Regions from separate parts of the Enterobacter cloacae complex sp. HYC003_NIDB genome, predicted to be linked through region 3. Evidence: predicted binding sites of a transcription regulator. Region 3 holds the regulator's gene; each other region holds the start of a gene.

Evidence for each region. The regulator LexA, encoded in region 3, represses DNA repair genes until DNA is damaged. The targets are predictions, from matches to a motif close to TNCTGTATGTACATACAGNA.
Region 1: the regulator LexA is predicted to act here: its motif matches at 1,694-1,713, upstream of mutH (DNA mismatch repair endonuclease MutH).
Region 2: the regulator LexA is predicted to act here: its motif matches at 4,532-4,551, upstream of umuD (translesion error-prone DNA polymerase V autoproteolytic subunit).

Annotation. Positions count from the first base shown of each region.
Region 1 covers NZ_CP114220.1:977,934-983,546, reverse strand. The annotation lists gene ptsP (phosphoenolpyruvate--protein phosphotransferase) at 1-716, opposite strand, end outside; gene rppH (RNA pyrophosphohydrolase) at 729-1,259, opposite strand; gene mutH (DNA mismatch repair endonuclease MutH) at 1,943-2,635, shown strand; gene O1722_RS04695 (YgdI/YgdR family lipoprotein) at 2,764-2,982, shown strand; gene O1722_RS04690 (NADP(H)-dependent aldo-keto reductase) at 3,115-4,155, shown strand; gene lplT (lysophospholipid transporter LplT) at 4,261-5,454, opposite strand; gene aas (bifunctional acyl-ACP--phospholipid O-acyltransferase/long-chain-fatty-acid--ACP ligase) at 5,447-5,613, opposite strand, start outside.
Region 2 covers NZ_CP114222.1:27,006-32,618, reverse strand. The annotation lists gene O1722_RS25375 (hypothetical protein) at 1-130, opposite strand, end outside; gene O1722_RS25370 (AAA family ATPase) at 545-1,750, shown strand; gene O1722_RS25365 (ParB family protein) at 1,750-2,724, shown strand; gene O1722_RS25360 (Y-family DNA polymerase) at 2,806-4,077, opposite strand; gene umuD (translesion error-prone DNA polymerase V autoproteolytic subunit) at 4,077-4,508, opposite strand; partial or broken gene ltrA (group II intron reverse transcriptase/maturase) at 4,914-5,613, shown strand, end outside.
Region 3 covers NZ_CP114220.1:4,514,040-4,519,652, reverse strand. The annotation lists gene plsB (glycerol-3-phosphate 1-O-acyltransferase PlsB) at 1-541, opposite strand, end outside; gene O1722_RS21655 (diacylglycerol kinase) at 696-1,064, shown strand; gene lexA (transcriptional repressor LexA) at 1,173-1,781, shown strand; gene dinF (MATE family efflux transporter DinF) at 1,845-3,182, shown strand; gene O1722_RS21640 (CsbD family protein) at 3,302-3,511, shown strand; gene zur (zinc uptake transcriptional repressor Zur) at 3,559-4,071, opposite strand; gene O1722_RS21630 (cupin domain-containing protein) at 4,189-4,677, shown strand; gene O1722_RS21625 (conjugal transfer protein TraF) at 4,870-5,613, shown strand, end outside.

The sequences.
Region 1 (5,613 bases), 1.4 Mb from region 3:
GCCGTCTCTTTTTGAGCGCCAGCGGCAAAGCGTTTGCTGTAGCGACGAAACTCATTCGCCGCCTCTTCCAGCGCAGCGGTAAGCCGTTCGCGCTCAAGCGCTTCATCCAGCGTCGAGGCTTCATAGACCTGCTCCATCAGGGGGAGCGTGGCATCCATCCAGCCTTCGGCAATCGCGACGCCCGGCGAGGCCGGAAGCGCGCGGATGCGGGTATGACGATACTGCCCAAAAAGGGCTGCCAGCTGAGACTGGGAGAGGATCGCAGCCATCTGCGTTGCCAGCGTGACGAGGAAAGACTCCTCGCTTTCATCGTACTGCCGCAACTCTCGTTGCTGGACAACAAGCACGCCAAGCAGTTGACGGCGCTGAATAATCGGCACGCCAAGGAAAGCGCGGAACCGCTCCTCTTTGACGGAAGGGATATATTTGAAGCTGGGATGTTTTTGCGCATCGGCAAGGTTGATTGGCTCCGCCAGTCGCCCGACCAGGCCAACAATACCTTCATCAAACGCGAGCGTGACGGTACGTCCCCGTGGTTTTTTTAAACCGCGGGTTGCCATCAGGTAGTAGCAACGTCGGTCATGGTCGGCCAGGTAGACCGAACAGACCTCGGTTTCCATCGCAAGACAGATGTCCGTCACCAGAATATTCAGCGCCTCGTTGAGGCGAGGCGCACTGGCAACCTTTTCAACTATTTCTCGCAAGCGGGTGAGCATGATTTGCGTAGCTTAACCTCTTTTACGTCGCCAGGCAGGTGCGCTCTGTGGCTTCGGAGGCGTCTCCTGAAGCTGCATCACGACACTTGCGAACTCTTTCATCACCCTACGATATACATCGCGCTTAAATGACACGACCTGACGAACCGGATACCAGTAGCTTACCCAGCGCCAGCCATCAAACTCTGGCGTGCTGCTGGTTTGCATATTGATATCTGAATCGTTGCCCACCAACTGCAAAAGAAACCACTTCTGTTTCTGGCCGATACAAACCGGCTTTGTGTCCCAACGCACCAAACGTTTCGGTAACTTGTAACGCAACCAGTTGCGGGTCGAAGCCAGGATGCGAACATCTTTTCGGCTTAAACCAACCTCTTCAAACAGCTCCCGGTACATCGCTTGTTCTGGGGACTCTCCGGGATTGATCCCGCCTTGCGGGAACTGCCAGGAGTGCTGACCATATCGCCGGGCCCACATCACCTGGCCCTGACGATTACAAATTACTATTCCTACGTTTGGGCGGTAGCCATCGTCATCAATCACCGGACTACCCCAAACTAAATCTGATATATGAATGATTGTTTCACACTACAGGGAGGCGGTAAACCACTCTCTTACAGGCCTGCAACCTAATAACATTTGAATAACTCACAATTTAGTGCGGAGTTATAAACAGATGCGGGCGACAGAGACCATTTTTATTCACCTTTTCTGTGGATATAGTTGTGAAGAAGTGCGGAATTACCGATGAACAACCTTGTAGCCCGACGAGCCGCCAATTTACCCCGCTTATAACAAATCATTTAAATTCATATGATTATATTGAAATTAAGGGTATCCAGGGCGATAAACGTGACGATCATCACATCAAAGATCCTCCTGCTGATGAAAGATCGAACAGCGTCGGTTTTATCCACAGTTTGTGCCAATAAGTTAGGCACAATTTGTGTGAAAATTCGATTTTCATCGCACGTCAAGGCTGTAAATTGAAACAGTAGTGGCAGTTATTCCCAGTTATCCCATTTTTCTGTGGATAACATGGTGTAAGATCCTGTTTATTGTCAGTGACCAGAATTGCACAACCTGTTTTTTAGCCGCCGCGGGACGGATTGTATTCTTAAAAAGATGATATAAATCATCCACATGGAATAGGTGCACAGAAAAAGGTAAACTCTGTCCACAAGGGATAAAATATCAGCTCATTTTTTAATCAAAAGGTCGTTAGCATGCAATCTCTCGCCCCACTGCTCTCTCCTCCCGTCAGTGAAGCCCAGTTGCTCCAGCAGGCACAACGCCTGGCAGGCTATTCACTGGGCGAGCTGGCCGTGATGGCGGGGTTGACGATACCTAACGATCTAAAGCGTGATAAGGGCTGGATCGGCGTGTTGCTGGAACGCTGGCTGGGCGCAAGCGCGGGCAGTAAACCCGAGCAAGATTTTGCGGCGCTGGGGGTGGAACTGAAGACGATCCCCATCGATAGCCAGGGGCGGCCGCTGGAAACCACCTTTGTCTGCGTTGCGCCGCTCACGGGTAACAGCGGAGTGACATGGGAAACCAGCCACGTCAGGCATAAGCTGAAGCGGGTGTTGTGGGTACCCGTTGAGGGCGACAGGCAGATCCCGCTGGCTGAGCGTCGCGTTGGCGCCCCGCTGCTCTGGAGCCCGAATGAAGAAGAGGAGAGACAGCTTTCCCAGGACTGGGAAGAGCTGATGGACATGATTGTGCTGGGACAGGTTGAGCGTATCACCGCCCGGCATGGCGAAGTGCTGCAACTTCGTCCCAAAGCCGCCAACAGCAAAGCGCTCACTGAAGCGGTAGGCGCACAGGGCGAACCGATCCTGACGCTGCCGCGCGGTTTCTATCTTAAAAAGAATTTCACCGGGGCGCTGCTGGCACGCCACTTCCTGTTGAAAACATAGTTTTTTACCAATTTTGCGCTCCGGCTAACATAATCTCCTCCTTTTTAAGATTTCCCCCCTTTCACCTGTCGTAATATCAGGTTATTACTACACTATGATTTGATACGAGCCAGGTGAGGATGAGAACGATGAAAAAATGGGCAGTAATTATCTCAGCAGTCGGTTTAGCGTTTGCGGTATCGGGTTGCAGCAGCGACTATGTCATGTCAACGAAAGATGGTCGTATGATCCTGACCGATGGCAAACCCGAAGTCGACGACGATACCGGTCTGGTGAGTTACCGCGATCGCGAAGGCAATCAAATGCAGATTAATCGCGACGAAGTCTCCCAGATCATCGAGCGTTAAACAGATAAAGGTCAGTAGCTTGCTGGCCTTTTTGATTTTTTCCTTCCCCTTTTGCCTTCCCTCTGCCATGTTTATATTCCTTTGTCGGGAGGTTCCTGACGCAGTCTGTATGTCAAAAAAAGGAAACCGGCTATGCATTATCACCGTATCCCCCACAGCGCTCTGGAGATCAGCCAACTGGGGTTGGGCACCATGACATTTGGTGAACAAAACAGCGAAGCCGATGCCCATGCACAACTCGATTACGCCGTCAGCCAGGGCATTAACCTGATTGACGTGGCGGAGATGTACCCCGTTCCTCCCCGCCCGGAAACACAAGGTCTTACTGAAACGTATGTCGGCAACTGGCTGGCGAAACGCGGCAATCGCGAAAAGCTGGTCATCGCCTCCAAAGTCAGCGGCCCTTCCCGTAATAACGATGCCGGGATCCGCCCTAACCAGATCCTTGATCGCAAGAATATCCGTGCCGCGCTGGATGCCAGCCTCAAGCGCCTGCAAACCGACTATCTCGATCTTTATCAGGTGCACTGGCCGCAGCGTCCGACGAACTGCTTCGGTAAGCTTGGCTACACCTGGAACGAAAGTGCTCCGGCAGTTACCCTGCTGGAAACGCTGGAAGCGCTCACGGAGTGCCAGCGGGCGGGTAAGATCCGCTACATTGGCGTTTCCAACGAGACGGCGTTTGGCGTGATGCGCTATCTGCATCTGGCCGATAAACACGACCTGCCGCGCATCGTGACCATTCAGAACCCGTACAGCCTGCTGAACCGCAGTTATGAAGTGGGTCTGGCGGAGGTGACGCAGTACGAAGAGGTGGAACTGCTCGCCTACTCTTGCCTGGGCTTCGGTACCCTGACGGGCAAATACCTGAACGGCGCGAAACCGGCTGGTGCGCGTAACACGCTTTTCAGCCGCTTCACCCGCTATAGCGGCGAGCAGACGCAAAAAGCCGTTGCGGCCTACGTGGATATCGCGAAACGCCACGGACTCGATCCGGCGCAGATGGCGCTGGCCTTCGTGCGTCGTCAGCCGTTTGTGGCGAGTACCCTGCTCGGCGCAACGACGATGGATCAGTTGAAAACCAATATTGAGAGTTTCCATCTGAACCTGAGTGAAGAGGTATTAGCGGAGATTGAAGCGGTGCATCAGGTTTATACCTACCCGGCACCGTAAGTGGACGCCTTGCCGGGTGGCGGCTTCGCCTGACCCGGCCTACGTTTCGTGATGTTGGTGGATTTTGTAGGCCCGGTAAGGCAACGCCGCCACCGGGCAGTGAGATCAACGACGACGCTGCCAGACCCACAGACCGCTAATCGCCAGCGCGAACAGCGCGCCGAATCCTACCCCGATTGCCACGACCGGCGCACCTGCTTTTACCGCCAGCGAGTAAATCCCCAGCATCAGTAACATCGCCATGTTTTCACCAAGGTTTTGCACCGCAATGGCGTTACCCGCCCCAACGGTCTGCTTGCCGCGCTCCTGCAACAGCGCGTTTAGCGGCACCACAAAGAAACCGCCTAACATGCCGATCAGCAACAGCAGGGCATAGGCAGGCAATAGGGCATGTTGCAGGGAGAAGAACAGAACGCCGACGCCAATCAGGATCCCCGCAGGCATGCAGCGCGCGACGGTTTCCAGCGTCACCAGTTTTGCCGCAGCCCCGGCCCCGACAACAATCCCGACGGCGACCATGGCATTCAGATAAGTCGGCGTGGCGTTGTCAGTAATGCCCAGCGCCACCGGCACCCACAGCACCAGCAGGAAACGCAGCGTAACGCCGGCCCCCCAGAACATGCTGGTGCCCATCAGCGAGAAGCGTGTTTCACCGTTACGCCACAGTACGCGGCAGGCGTTGAAGAAGCTGCCGGTCATTGGCCCGAAGCGCCAGGATTGCCCCGGACGCGCCACGGCCAGTTTGGGGATAAACAGGTTGGCGATCACCGCGCCACCGTACATCAGGGCGCAGATGCCAAGCGCGGCGAGCACATGCCAGTCTGCCAGTACGCCACCCGCCACCGAACCCAGCAGAATAGCCGCAATGGTGGAGGACTCCATCAGGCCGTTGGCCTTCACCAGCTTATCACCGGTGGTGAGCTCACCCAGAATACCGTACTTCGCCGGGGAGTAGGCTGCCGCACCAATGCCCACCAGCGTGTAGCCGACAAACGGGTTGATACCAAAGCAGATACTTGCCGCGCCCAGAAGCTTAAGGCTGTTGGCAAACATCATGACCCGACCTTTCGGGAAGCTGTCCGCCACCTGGCCGACAAACGGCGCAAATACGATGTAAGCACCCACAAACACCATCTGTAGGATCGGCTGGCTCCAGTCGGGGTAAAACTCAGCTTTCAGCAATGCCAGCGTGGCAAACAGCAACGCGTTATCGCCGAACGCGGAAAGAAACTGGGCGGCGATAACCGCCATCATGCCTTTCGACCAGATTGAAGTGTTAGTGTGCACTGACTCACGCATTTTGCTGTTCTGCCTCTTCAACCATGCCCTTCAGGGTCACGAAATCGGGTTTACCGCTGCCCAGCACCGGTAACTGTTTGAGGTAACGAATATCGCGGGGGACCGCTAGCTCGGGGATACCGTGTTCGCGTGCATACCTGAGCAGCGCATCACGCTTCA
Region 2 (5,613 bases), on a different replicon from region 3:
TCCCATAATCCGGGCCGTCCGCGAAGTTGACCTGTTCCCCACACTCCCGGCCGCCCGTGAAGTTGACCTGTTTCCCATAGTCCGGGCCGTCCGCGAAGTTGACCTGTTTCCCATAGTCCGGAGCGTCCATTAAAGTTGACCTGTTTCCCACAGAGGATGGAAAACTCTTCTTGTGCTGAGCGTAAGAGCTATCTGCCGGAACGGTTCCTCTTCGCTTCCTCGCCAGTTCGCTCGCTACGCTCGGTTACATGGCTGCGGCGAGCGCTGATACATAAGGCTCAGCATTGCACTGGTCGTAACTAAAATCAGAATCCTTCTGAATGACTCTCCTGTCTTGCAAGTTGAATACCTTTCTCAAAGCCCTTTTGTATGAGTTGCTGTTGATGGTCAAAAGTGCGTCTGCGTGTTGCTGCAGTGTGATTTAGTAGCACGCCCGTCGAGCTTCATCCCCCTTCTGTTGAGAGCGAAATCAAAACAATATGATTTTTTTCTTGCAACATGACACTTTTTGTTCAAAATGACAAAAAACGTCATGAGGTGATAAATGGACAATATTGAGCAGTTACGGAAAGTCGCTACACGTGCAGGTAAGCTTCTGACATCTTTGAGCGAAAGTATCCGACAGCAAAAAGAGGAATTGAAGCTTACCGAGTTCTATCAGGAATACAGCAAAGCCGCTCTGTATAAGCTGCCTAAGCTCAGTAAAGGCAGTGTTGAGTATGCTGTGTCCGAAATGGAAGCCGGTGGCTACATTTTTAAAAAGAAACCTTCTGGTAATACGATGAAATACGCGATGACGATTCAGAATGTCATCGATCTGTATAACCATCGTAAAGTACCGAAGTACAGGGATCGCTTCGATAAAGCCTTTACGATTTTTGTATGTAATCTTAAAGGTGGTGGTTCCAAGACAGTTTCTACCGCTTCATTATCACATGCTTTTCGAGCTCATCCTCAGCTTCTGTTCGAAGACCTGCGTATTCTGGCCATCGATTTCGATCCGCAGGCATCTCTGACAATGTTCCTGAGCCATGAGAATTCAGTGGGCTTGGTTGAAAATACGGCTGCTCAGGCCATGCTCCAGAACGTGTCTCGTGAAGAATTACTTTCCGATTTTATAGTACCGTCTATTATCCCTGGTGTTGATGTAATCCCCGCTTCCATTGACGATGCATTCCTTGCTGAAGGCTGGAAGGGATTGTGTGAAGAACATCTGCCAGGGAAAAATATTCATGCGGTGCTTAAAGAGAACATTATCGACAAGCTCCAGCATGACTACGACTTTATTTTCCTTGATAGTGGTCCTCACCTTGATGCGTTCCTGAAAAACTGCATTGGGGCGGCAGACCTGATGTTGACCCCTCTTCCACCGGCGACGGTTGATTTTCATTCTTCCCTGAAGTTTGTGGCCAGCCTCCCTGCCCTCATAGATTCCATCGAAATGGATGGGCACACCTGCAATCTCATCGGTAATGTCGGCTTCATGTCCAAGATCCTGAACAAGTCTGATCACAAAATTTGCCATAGTCAGGCCAAAGAGGTTTTCGGTGCCGATATGCTAGACATGGTTCTGCCAAGACTGGATGGTTTCGAACGTTGTGGGGAGACTTTTGACACAGTTATTTCAGCAAATCCAGCAACCTATGATGGAAGTACAGAGGCACTAAAAAGCGCAAAATCAGCAGCGGAAGACTTTGCGAAGGCAGTCTTTGATCGCATCGAGTTCATTCGTACTAACGGAGGTATGTGATGTCGAATGAGAAAAGAAAAACCATCGGCAGACAGTTAAATACCCAGGCGTCAATTGCGGAAATGACGGACACCGGTAGAAGCCAGGTATTTACCTTAAAAACCGGCAGGAAGGTAACGTTCAGGTTTGTTCGGGTGCCTGCATCTGAAGTTGAAAGTAAGACCTTCGTAAACCAGGAAAACAACGGAAGAGATCAACTTGCACTGACCAGGGAATCCCTGAAATCCATTATCCAGACGATTAAGTTTCAGCAGTTCTTTCCCTGTATTGGTATTAAGCAAAGTGAAAGGATTGAGATACTGGATGGTTCAAGACGGCGAGCCTCAGCAATTTTTGTCCGTACAGGCCTTGATGTAATGGTTACCGAAGAGCATTTATCAGCTGATGAAGCTCGCCAACTGGCTAAAGATATCCAGACAGCTAAAGAACATAATCTTCGGGAGATTGGCCTGAGATTGATCGCTCTTAAAGAGTCCGGATTTAATCAAAAGGAAATTGCTGAACTGGAGGGGTTATCTCAAGCTAAAGTTACCAGGGCGCTGCAGGCGGCGGCCGTACCGCAAGACTTGATTTCTCTGTTCCCGGTTCAGTCGGAGCTATCGTTTAGTGACTATAAACTTCTTTTAGAAGTTAATGAAAAACTCAGTGAAAAGGGATTAACGCCTGAAGAACTCATTCAGTCTGTATCAGCTCAGCTCGATGCAATTTTGAGTGAAGGCGAGCGACCAGAAGACGAACAGAAAGCCAGTATACTGAAGCTGATTTCTCAGGCATCTCAGGCATTGATAGATCCATCTCCCAAGGAAAAGTCAGTGGTTTCCCCACTCTGGTCTTTTGAAGAAAAGGACAAGTTCGCGCGTAAGCGTGTGAAAGGGCGTACGCTGACTTATGAGTTTAGCCGTATGTCAAAAGTGATTCAGGATGAACTGGACAAGGCTATCAACGAGGTCCTTGACAGAAATTTGAGTCAATAATTTCGCCATGGCGATTTCACATCTAACTTATTGTAATTAGGCAGTTTAGGCTGAGAATTTCAAGGTGAAATCGCCAAAGTTTTACGCCAGTTTCGCTGAAGGAATATCTGACCATCGTGTCGTATAAGCAGGAGAAAGCATCTCCCGTTTCATCTGCCATTCCGGGGCAATACCCCGCCCCGCAAACCATACTTTACCCAGCCCTGAGTTGTTGATCCCGTCCAGAACCTTCATCAGCTCAGCACTGTAAGGGCGTGGCGGGCGTTCGTCGAACAGCTGCAGCTGCGAAACGCCGGAGCCGGTGAAGTCATTCAGCATAACTCCGGCTTTGGCATACCGGTGCCCATCCCTCCAGATACGCTCCAGAGCCGTTGTAGCGGCTGCAATGATGTCCCTGGTGTCCTGAGTGGGTGTAAGAAGTTTTTCCGTAGCCACGTTGCCGTAGTAAGGCTCTTTAATGGCGAACGGAGACGTTTTGATGAAAACGGAAATATGCCGGCAATACTGGTGCTCTTTACGCAGTTTTTCAGAGGCCCGCTCTGCGTGCTGACAGATAGCCTGACGGAGTGACTCGTACTCCGTGATCTTCACGCCAAAACTGCGGCTGCAGACAATTTGCTGTTTCGTCGGAGGGGCTTCCTCAAGCGAAAGGCAGCTTTCCCCGTTCAGTTCCCGTACCGTTCGCTCAAGGACCACAGAAAAATTTTTGCGGATGAAGGCCGGGTTCGTCAGGGCGAGATCGAGCGCGGTCTTAATGCCCAGTACATTCAGCTTGCGTGCAATACGGTTACCCACCCCCCAGATTTCTTCAACCGGCTGCAGTGAAAGCAGTTTCCGCGTTCTCTGCGGATTTCCCCTGGTCAGAGCAAGTACGCCACGAAACTGTTTCCACTCTTTTGAGGCCCACTGGGCTGATTTTGCGAGGGTCTTCGTTGGTCCGGCGCCCACGCCAATGGTCAGGTGGGTACAGTCATACACGTGCTGACGCAGCTGCCGGCCGAAGTCCTCAAGCTCCATACAGTGCTCCACGCCGGTCAAATCGAGGAACATCTCATCAATTGAATACTGTTCCACTCTGGGGGCCAGTTCCTCCAGGCTGTTCATCACGCGCGCCAACATCGAGGCATAAAGTTCATAGTTACTTGAAAACGCATATATTTTTTCCGGGTATCTTTCGTTTTTTATCTGAAACCACGGAGTTTCCATTTTGATCCAGGGCTTCGCCTCGGCACTGCGAGCGATTACATTCCCGTCGTTGTTGCTCAGGACGACTATCGGCTTTCCTTTCAAATCCGGGCGGAAAACACGTTCACAGCTGGCATAGAAGCTGTTCACATCGGCCAGGGCAAACATCAGTACATCTCCCTCGGGCGGTGGATGATATGCGTGACGACGCCAAAGATATCCAGCTCGTCGGGATCAGGATAAATCGGCGACCAGGAGGCATTCATGGGCTGCAGCGTCAGTCGCGGCGTCAGCAGAAGCCGTTTCACCGTAAACTCCCCCTGCATGCTGGCGACAACGATATCGCCGTGCCGCGGCTTTTCAGCACTGTCCACAACCAGCAGATCGCCATTGTACAGACTGCCGTCGGCCATGCTGTCTCCGCTGGCACGCAGGTAGTACGTCGCGCTCGGATGCCGTATGCAGTAATCATGGAGATCCAGATCGGACTCGACATAGTCAGCAGCAGGGCTGGGAAAACCGCAGCTGGCCAGATCGGCAAACAATGGATGGGCCTGTGGCGGGAGTTCTTTCCCGGTGCTGAAAAGTTGTAGTTTCATCTTTCCTCCTGACACTCTAATTTTACTGGTTATACATACAGTGTTCACCGGGAGACCGGTAGAGATCAAGGGGTGAAAGTCCCCGACCATTGAAGGACCAGCAATCCACAAGGTCCCCGAGTCATGCGTTGCATACCGCGAGGTATGGGGCGAAGCGTTGACAGGGGTGTTGACAGGCCAGCCATTGAGCCACGAAATGTATATTAAATTACCGGGTGCCGACGTTGTACTGTTAACGGAAGGCAACATCATAGGGTGCGATACTGCGAGTGCCACATGGACCCGGCGGGGTCTGAGACCCTGGCATGTCAATACGATCTCTACGCGGGAACCGGGAGATCTCCCCTCTGACCATCTGCCAGTGTCGGAGACGGCCCGCACCGGGAAGACGAGGAGTCATAGCCGGTGATGTACGGAGAGGAGAAGTCGGACTCGCTCATAGTAGCGGCGAAGCAGGCGAACAACCCGAAAGGAGCGGAGTCAGTGGAGCGAAGGAGCGGGGCCAAGGGGAACGCGGAACAGCCACACATGCGCCGGACACAGAGCCGGGAAAGCATGTCACAGAGGCTGTCACGCGTGCGGGAAGCTGCGAAGCAGCGGAAGAAAGAACGGTTTACAGCATTGTTCCACCTGCTGACAGTCGAAGCACTGGAAGCCGCATTCCTCTCCCTGAGCAGGAAAGCGGCCGCCGGAGTGGATGGCATCAGGTGGATGGACTACGCCGGAAACATGAAGAACAACATAACAGATCTGCACCGGAGGCTACATTAGGGCAGCTACAGGGCGCAGCCCGGCAGGCGTCACTACATCCCAAAAGCGGATGGAAAACAACGCCCGCTCGGCATCGCCTCGCTGGAGGACAAGATCGTCCAGTATGCGCTGGTGAAAATCCTGAACGCAGTCTATGAAAACGACTTTATGGGGTTCTCATACGGGTTCAGACCCGGGCGAAGCCAGCACGATGCACTGGACGCACTGGCCACAGGGCTGGTACGCACTAACGTAAACTGGGTACTGGATGCCGACATCAGTCAGTTCTTCGACAGGGTGAGCCACGAATGGCTGATCAGGTTCACAGAGCATCGGATCGGCGACCGGAGCGTAA
Region 3 (5,613 bases):
CGTGTTCATCCGCCATGCGGCGCAGTGAAACGGAAGGTGAGAAGCGGACAAAGCTGTCGCGTCCCAGCCAGGAGACGGCGAAGAACTTCTGAATGCCGTTGAGCATACGCAGCGGCGGGTTCTCTTCCCCTTTTTCGCGCCCCGGACGACGGCCAAACATCACCGACACCGGCACCATCTGCACGTCCAGATCGGGGTTGCTGCGGTGCAGATCGAGGTAATCATGGAACAGCTTAATGGACTCTTCTTTCGGCGTGTAATAGGTGAACACGCGCGGCCCGCCATGGATGAACACGTAGCGCGGCAGCAGCGTACCGTCGACTTCCAGCGGTTCAAGCGGGTCAGGTAAATCGTGCGCCAGACATTGAGCGCGAAGCGTCAGCAGGTCTGCCTTCGAGTTATAAGGCAAAACGTACATAATAGGGCGCGACGTATCGAGCCCTAATTCCAGCGCAGGTTCTGCTGGGATAGACTTACTTTTTACCAGGACGCTTAATGGTAAATTAAGTAATTTGTAGTAAATTCGTGGCCAGCCGGACATAAACGATGTAAAGCCTCTGGTTAATAATGCAATTGCGGCGCAAGGATAACAGAAAGCGCGCAAAATTTCTGTTGTTACCCGTCATACTTCAGGTTGCAGCAAAACGCGCTGCGGCTTTAGTTACAGACGCTATTTATCATAAAAGGTTCTTTTAATGGCCAATAATACCACTGGGTTAACTCGAATCATTAAAGCTGCCGGTTATTCATGGAAAGGTTTCCGCGCGGCATGGGTTAATGAAGCCGCTTTCCGCCAGGAAGCGGTTGCCGCAATCGTTGCCGTTGTCATCGCCTGCTTCCTTGATGTTGATGCTATCACCCGCGTACTGCTCATCGGATCTGTCCTTCTGGTGATGATAGTGGAAATTCTGAATAGCGCTATTGAGGCCGTTGTTGACCGAATCGGGTCGGAATTCCATGAACTGTCTGGCCGGGCGAAAGACATGGGTTCTGCTGCCGTACTGCTGGCGATTATCACTGCGGCGATCACCTGGGTCACGCTGCTTTGGTCGCATTTCCGATGAGCCTCGAGGAATAATTAAGTCCCTGGTTTTTTGTGCAGTTTTTGGTTCCAAAATCGCCTTTGACTGTATATACTCACAGCATAACTGTATATACACCCAGGGGGCGGTATGAAAGCGTTAACGACCAGGCAGCAAGAGGTGTTTGATCTCATTCGGGATCATATCGGCCAGACGGGTATGCCACCCACGCGTGCAGAAATTGCGCAGCGTCTGGGCTTCCGTTCTCCTAATGCTGCCGAAGAGCACCTTAAAGCGCTGGCGCGTAAGGGCGTGATTGAGATTGTTTCCGGCGCCTCACGCGGCATTCGTCTGCTTGTGGAAGAAGAGAGCGGTATTCCACTGGTGGGCCGCGTTGCCGCAGGTGAACCTCTGCTGGCGCAGCAGCACATCGAAGGGCACTATCAGGTTGACCCAGGCATGTTCAAGCCGAGCGCCGATTTCCTGCTGCGCGTTAGCGGAATGTCCATGAAAGATATCGGTATTCTGGATGGCGATCTGCTGGCGGTACACAAAACGCAGGATGTGCGTAACGGGCAAGTCGTGGTAGCGCGCATTGATGATGAAGTGACGGTTAAGCGCCTTAAGAAACAAGGCAATACCGTGCAGCTTCTGCCTGAAAACAATGAATTCTCCCCGATTGTGGTGGATCTCCGCGAGCAGAGCTTCTCTATTGAAGGACTGGCGGTCGGCGTTATCCGCAACGGTGAATGGCTGTAATCTCTTCCTGACAGGCTGTAGTTCCTCTACAGCCTGGCCTGTTTTCTGATTCCGGTAATTTCCATGGCATTGCTAACTTCTGCCGATAAGGCGTTGTGGCGTCTTGCGCTACCGATGATTTTTTCCAATATTACCGTTCCTCTGCTGGGGCTGGTGGATACGGCGGTTATCGGGCATCTCGATTCGCCGATTTATCTTGGCGGCGTCGCGATCGGCGCAACGGCGACCAGCTTCCTCTTTATGCTGCTGCTTTTTCTGCGCATGAGTACGACAGGCCTGACGGCCCAGGCGTATGGTGCAAAAGATCCCCTGCGTCTGGCGCGTGCGCTGGTTCAGCCGCTCATTCTGGCATTCGGTGCTGGCGCGTTAATCATTCTGTTGCGTACGCCGCTGATTGATCTTGCGCTCCATATTGTAGGCGGCAGCGATGCCGTACTGGAACAGGCCCGGCGGTTCCTCGAAATTCGCTGGCTCAGCGCGCCCGCTTCACTGGCAAACCTGGTCCTGCTGGGCTGGCTGCTGGGCGTGCAGTACGCCCGCGCGCCGGTGATCCTGCTGGTGGTGGGCAACCTGCTTAACATTGTGCTCGATCTCTGGCTGGTGATGGGGCTGCACATGAACGTCCGGGGCGCGGCGCTGGCCACGGCGATTGCCGAGTACGGTACGCTGCTGATCGGTTTGGGGATGGTCTGGCGCGTGCTGGCGATGCGCGGTATCACCCTGGATCTGCTGAAATCGGCCTGGCGCGGCAACATTCGTAAGCTGCTGGCGCTTAATCGCGACATCATGCTCCGTTCGCTTCTGCTGCAACTCTGCTTTGGTGCATTAACCGTTTTTGGTGCGCGTCTTGGGCCTGAGATCGTTGCCGTCAACGCAGTGCTCATGACATTACTGACCTTTACCGCTTACGCGCTGGATGGTTTTGCTTACGCCGTGGAGGCGCATTCAGGGCAGGCCTATGGCGCCCGTGAAAGCGGCCAGTTACGTGAAGTCTGGCGTGCTGCCTGTCGTCAGGCGGGCCTGGTAGCGCTGGTCTTTGCTCTGGTGTACGCCTGTTTTGGTGGGCATATTGTCGCACTACTCACCTCGTTGCCCGCGCTACGTGAGCTGGCCGATCGCTACATCTTCTGGCAGGTAGTATTACCGGTGGTGGGCGTGTGGTGCTATTTGCTGGACGGCATGTTTATTGGTGCGACGCGAGGGGCGGAGATGCGCAACAGCATGGCCGTCGCGGCGGCGGGGTTCGGCCTGACGCTGCTAACCCTGCCGTATCTCGGCAATCATGGTCTGTGGCTGGCGCTGGCGGTGTTTCTCTCACTGCGTGGCCTTTCGCTGGCCGTTATCTGGCATCGTCACTGGCGAAACAATACCTGGTTTCCAGCCCCGCACGATATATCGTAACGGTTAAAGATTCCGAATATAAAAACAACTGCCGAATCCTTAACTACAATAATAATCACGTCCAGCAGAAAAGAACGAAGCGGACGATACTCATAGACGCTTAACACGAGGACACGATTATGAATAAAGACGAAATCGGCGGCAACTGGAAGCAATTCAAAGGTAAAGCGAAAGAACAGTGGGGTAAGCTGACAGATGACGATATGACCGTCATTGAAGGTAAGCGCGATCAGCTGGTAGGTAAAATCCAGGAGCGCTACGGTTACGAAAAAGATCAGGCGGAAAACGAAGTCAAAGACTGGGAAACCCGTAACGACTACCGCTGGTAACCGGCACTATCCCCAAGGGCGGCCCTGAGCCGCCTTTTTCTTTGGCTTTAACGCGGCTTTTTCTTCACCAGGATAGAGTGATCGTGCTGACAGGCATCCTGATGGCGGCATGACTCCACCTCCACGCAGGCAGAACATAAGCCGTGGGCTTCAATCACGTTATGGCGCAGCGCAAAGCCCATTCTGGCTGCCAGCGTATGCATAATATCTTCCACACCTTCCGCACACTCTTCCTTCACCACACCACAGCGATCGCAGATAAACATGGCGGACGTGTGAGTTGGCTGGTCAAAAAGATGGCACAGCACATAGCTGTTTGTTGATTCCACTTTATGCACAAACCCTTGCTCCAGCAGAAAATCCAGCGCCCGATAAACGGTCGGCGGTTTTGCCTGCGGCTCGCTTTCACGCAGCAGATCGAGCAGATCGTAGGCGCTGATGGCGCCCTGTTGAAGGCTCATCAGACGCAGTACCTCAAGGCGCTGCGGGGTCAGGCGCACATTGCGTTGCGCGCACAGCTTTTCAGCTTGCGCTAACAGCTCTTTTGTGGACTTGTCCATCGGGCACCTCGGATATGGTAAGGGGTGAAAACATTCACTTTATCATGTTCTGCTAAAAACACCGAGATCCGCCAGGCTGTGCTATACCTGACGCATCGCAAATCAGGAGATCGCAAAATGAAAAGACCTGACTGTATTCGGCACTGGCGGGACGTGGAAGGCGCTGATGACGCAACGTATCCTGACAGTAACGAACGTTTTTCTGTTGGCGCGCCGCTGGCCCGCAGGCTGGGTCTCGGCCGCATTGGTATTCACCATGAACGGCTGCCACCCGGACGCCGTACGTCTTATCCGCATGCGGAAAGCGACGAAGAGGAGTTTGTTTACGTTCTGGAGGGTTACCCTGAGGCCTGGATCAATGGCTATTTATGGAAGCTCGAACCCGGAGACAGCGTGGGATTTCCAGCCGGGACGGGCGTGTGTCACACCTTTATCAACAATACCGATGAAGAGGTGCGCTTACTGGTGGTGGGTGAGGCCAATAAAAAACATAACCGCATCTACTATCCGCTCAATCCGGTGTATGCCGCGACGCGCGAAGACCGCTGGGTCGACCATCCGCCTCAGTTTTTTGGGCCGCACGATGGAAAACCTGGGCGAAAATAATTTCCTCTTCTATAAATATTGATGGTCGTCACATATTACAACAGGCCGGGATGGAATTTAACTTAAGGAAATAGCGGGTCTTTTTGCACTTATTCACAGCAATAGTTCGTTCCTGTTTGGGTGATAACAGACAGGGTTAACTAATAACAAACTATTTACGAGCACACTGTGAAAAAACATTTTAAATTTTCGATGGTTAGCATCGCTGTCTCCTTTTTTATGGCAAATCAGGCGGGAGCAGCCAATACCTGGACGGAAGCGCGTAGCGACGCAATGGGCGGAACGGGTGTCGCGGCAGGGAGCTATGGCAGCGGGGCGTTAATCAACCCCGCGTTACTGGCAAAATCTAAGCCAGAGGATGATGTGACGGTCATTTTGCCGTCCGTTGGCGTGCAGGTGACCGATGAAGACAATCTTCAGGACGAGATTGATACCATTAACGACAAAATCAATCATTACAAGGATGTGGTTGATAGTCTGACCCCCATTGAAGTTATCACCAATCCATTAGGTTCGATCAATCAGTTCCAGGGCGCAGCGAAAGATCTCGCTGATGAACTGGACTACCTGAAAGGCAAGACCGCACACGCCACCGCAGGGGCGGGGATTGCCGTCAGTATCCCTAACGATATTCTTTCCGTGGCCTTTATGGCAAAAGGCTATGCCCATGGCCGGGTCAGCTCTTTAATCGATCAGCAGGACATTGATTATCTGCGCGGTATACAACGAAGCGATGCGGTGGCTGCCGGTGTGGCGCTGGATGCCGCGCTAAACGGTACCGATCAGATCACCAAAAACCTTAACTCTACGGCGTCTGGTCGGGCGGCGATTGTGTCCGACTACGGTATTGCGGTGGCCCGTCAGTTCGATCTTGGCGGCGTTCCGGTTTCCGTTGGCGTCACGCCGAAGCTGCAAAAAACCTGGCTCTATAACTAC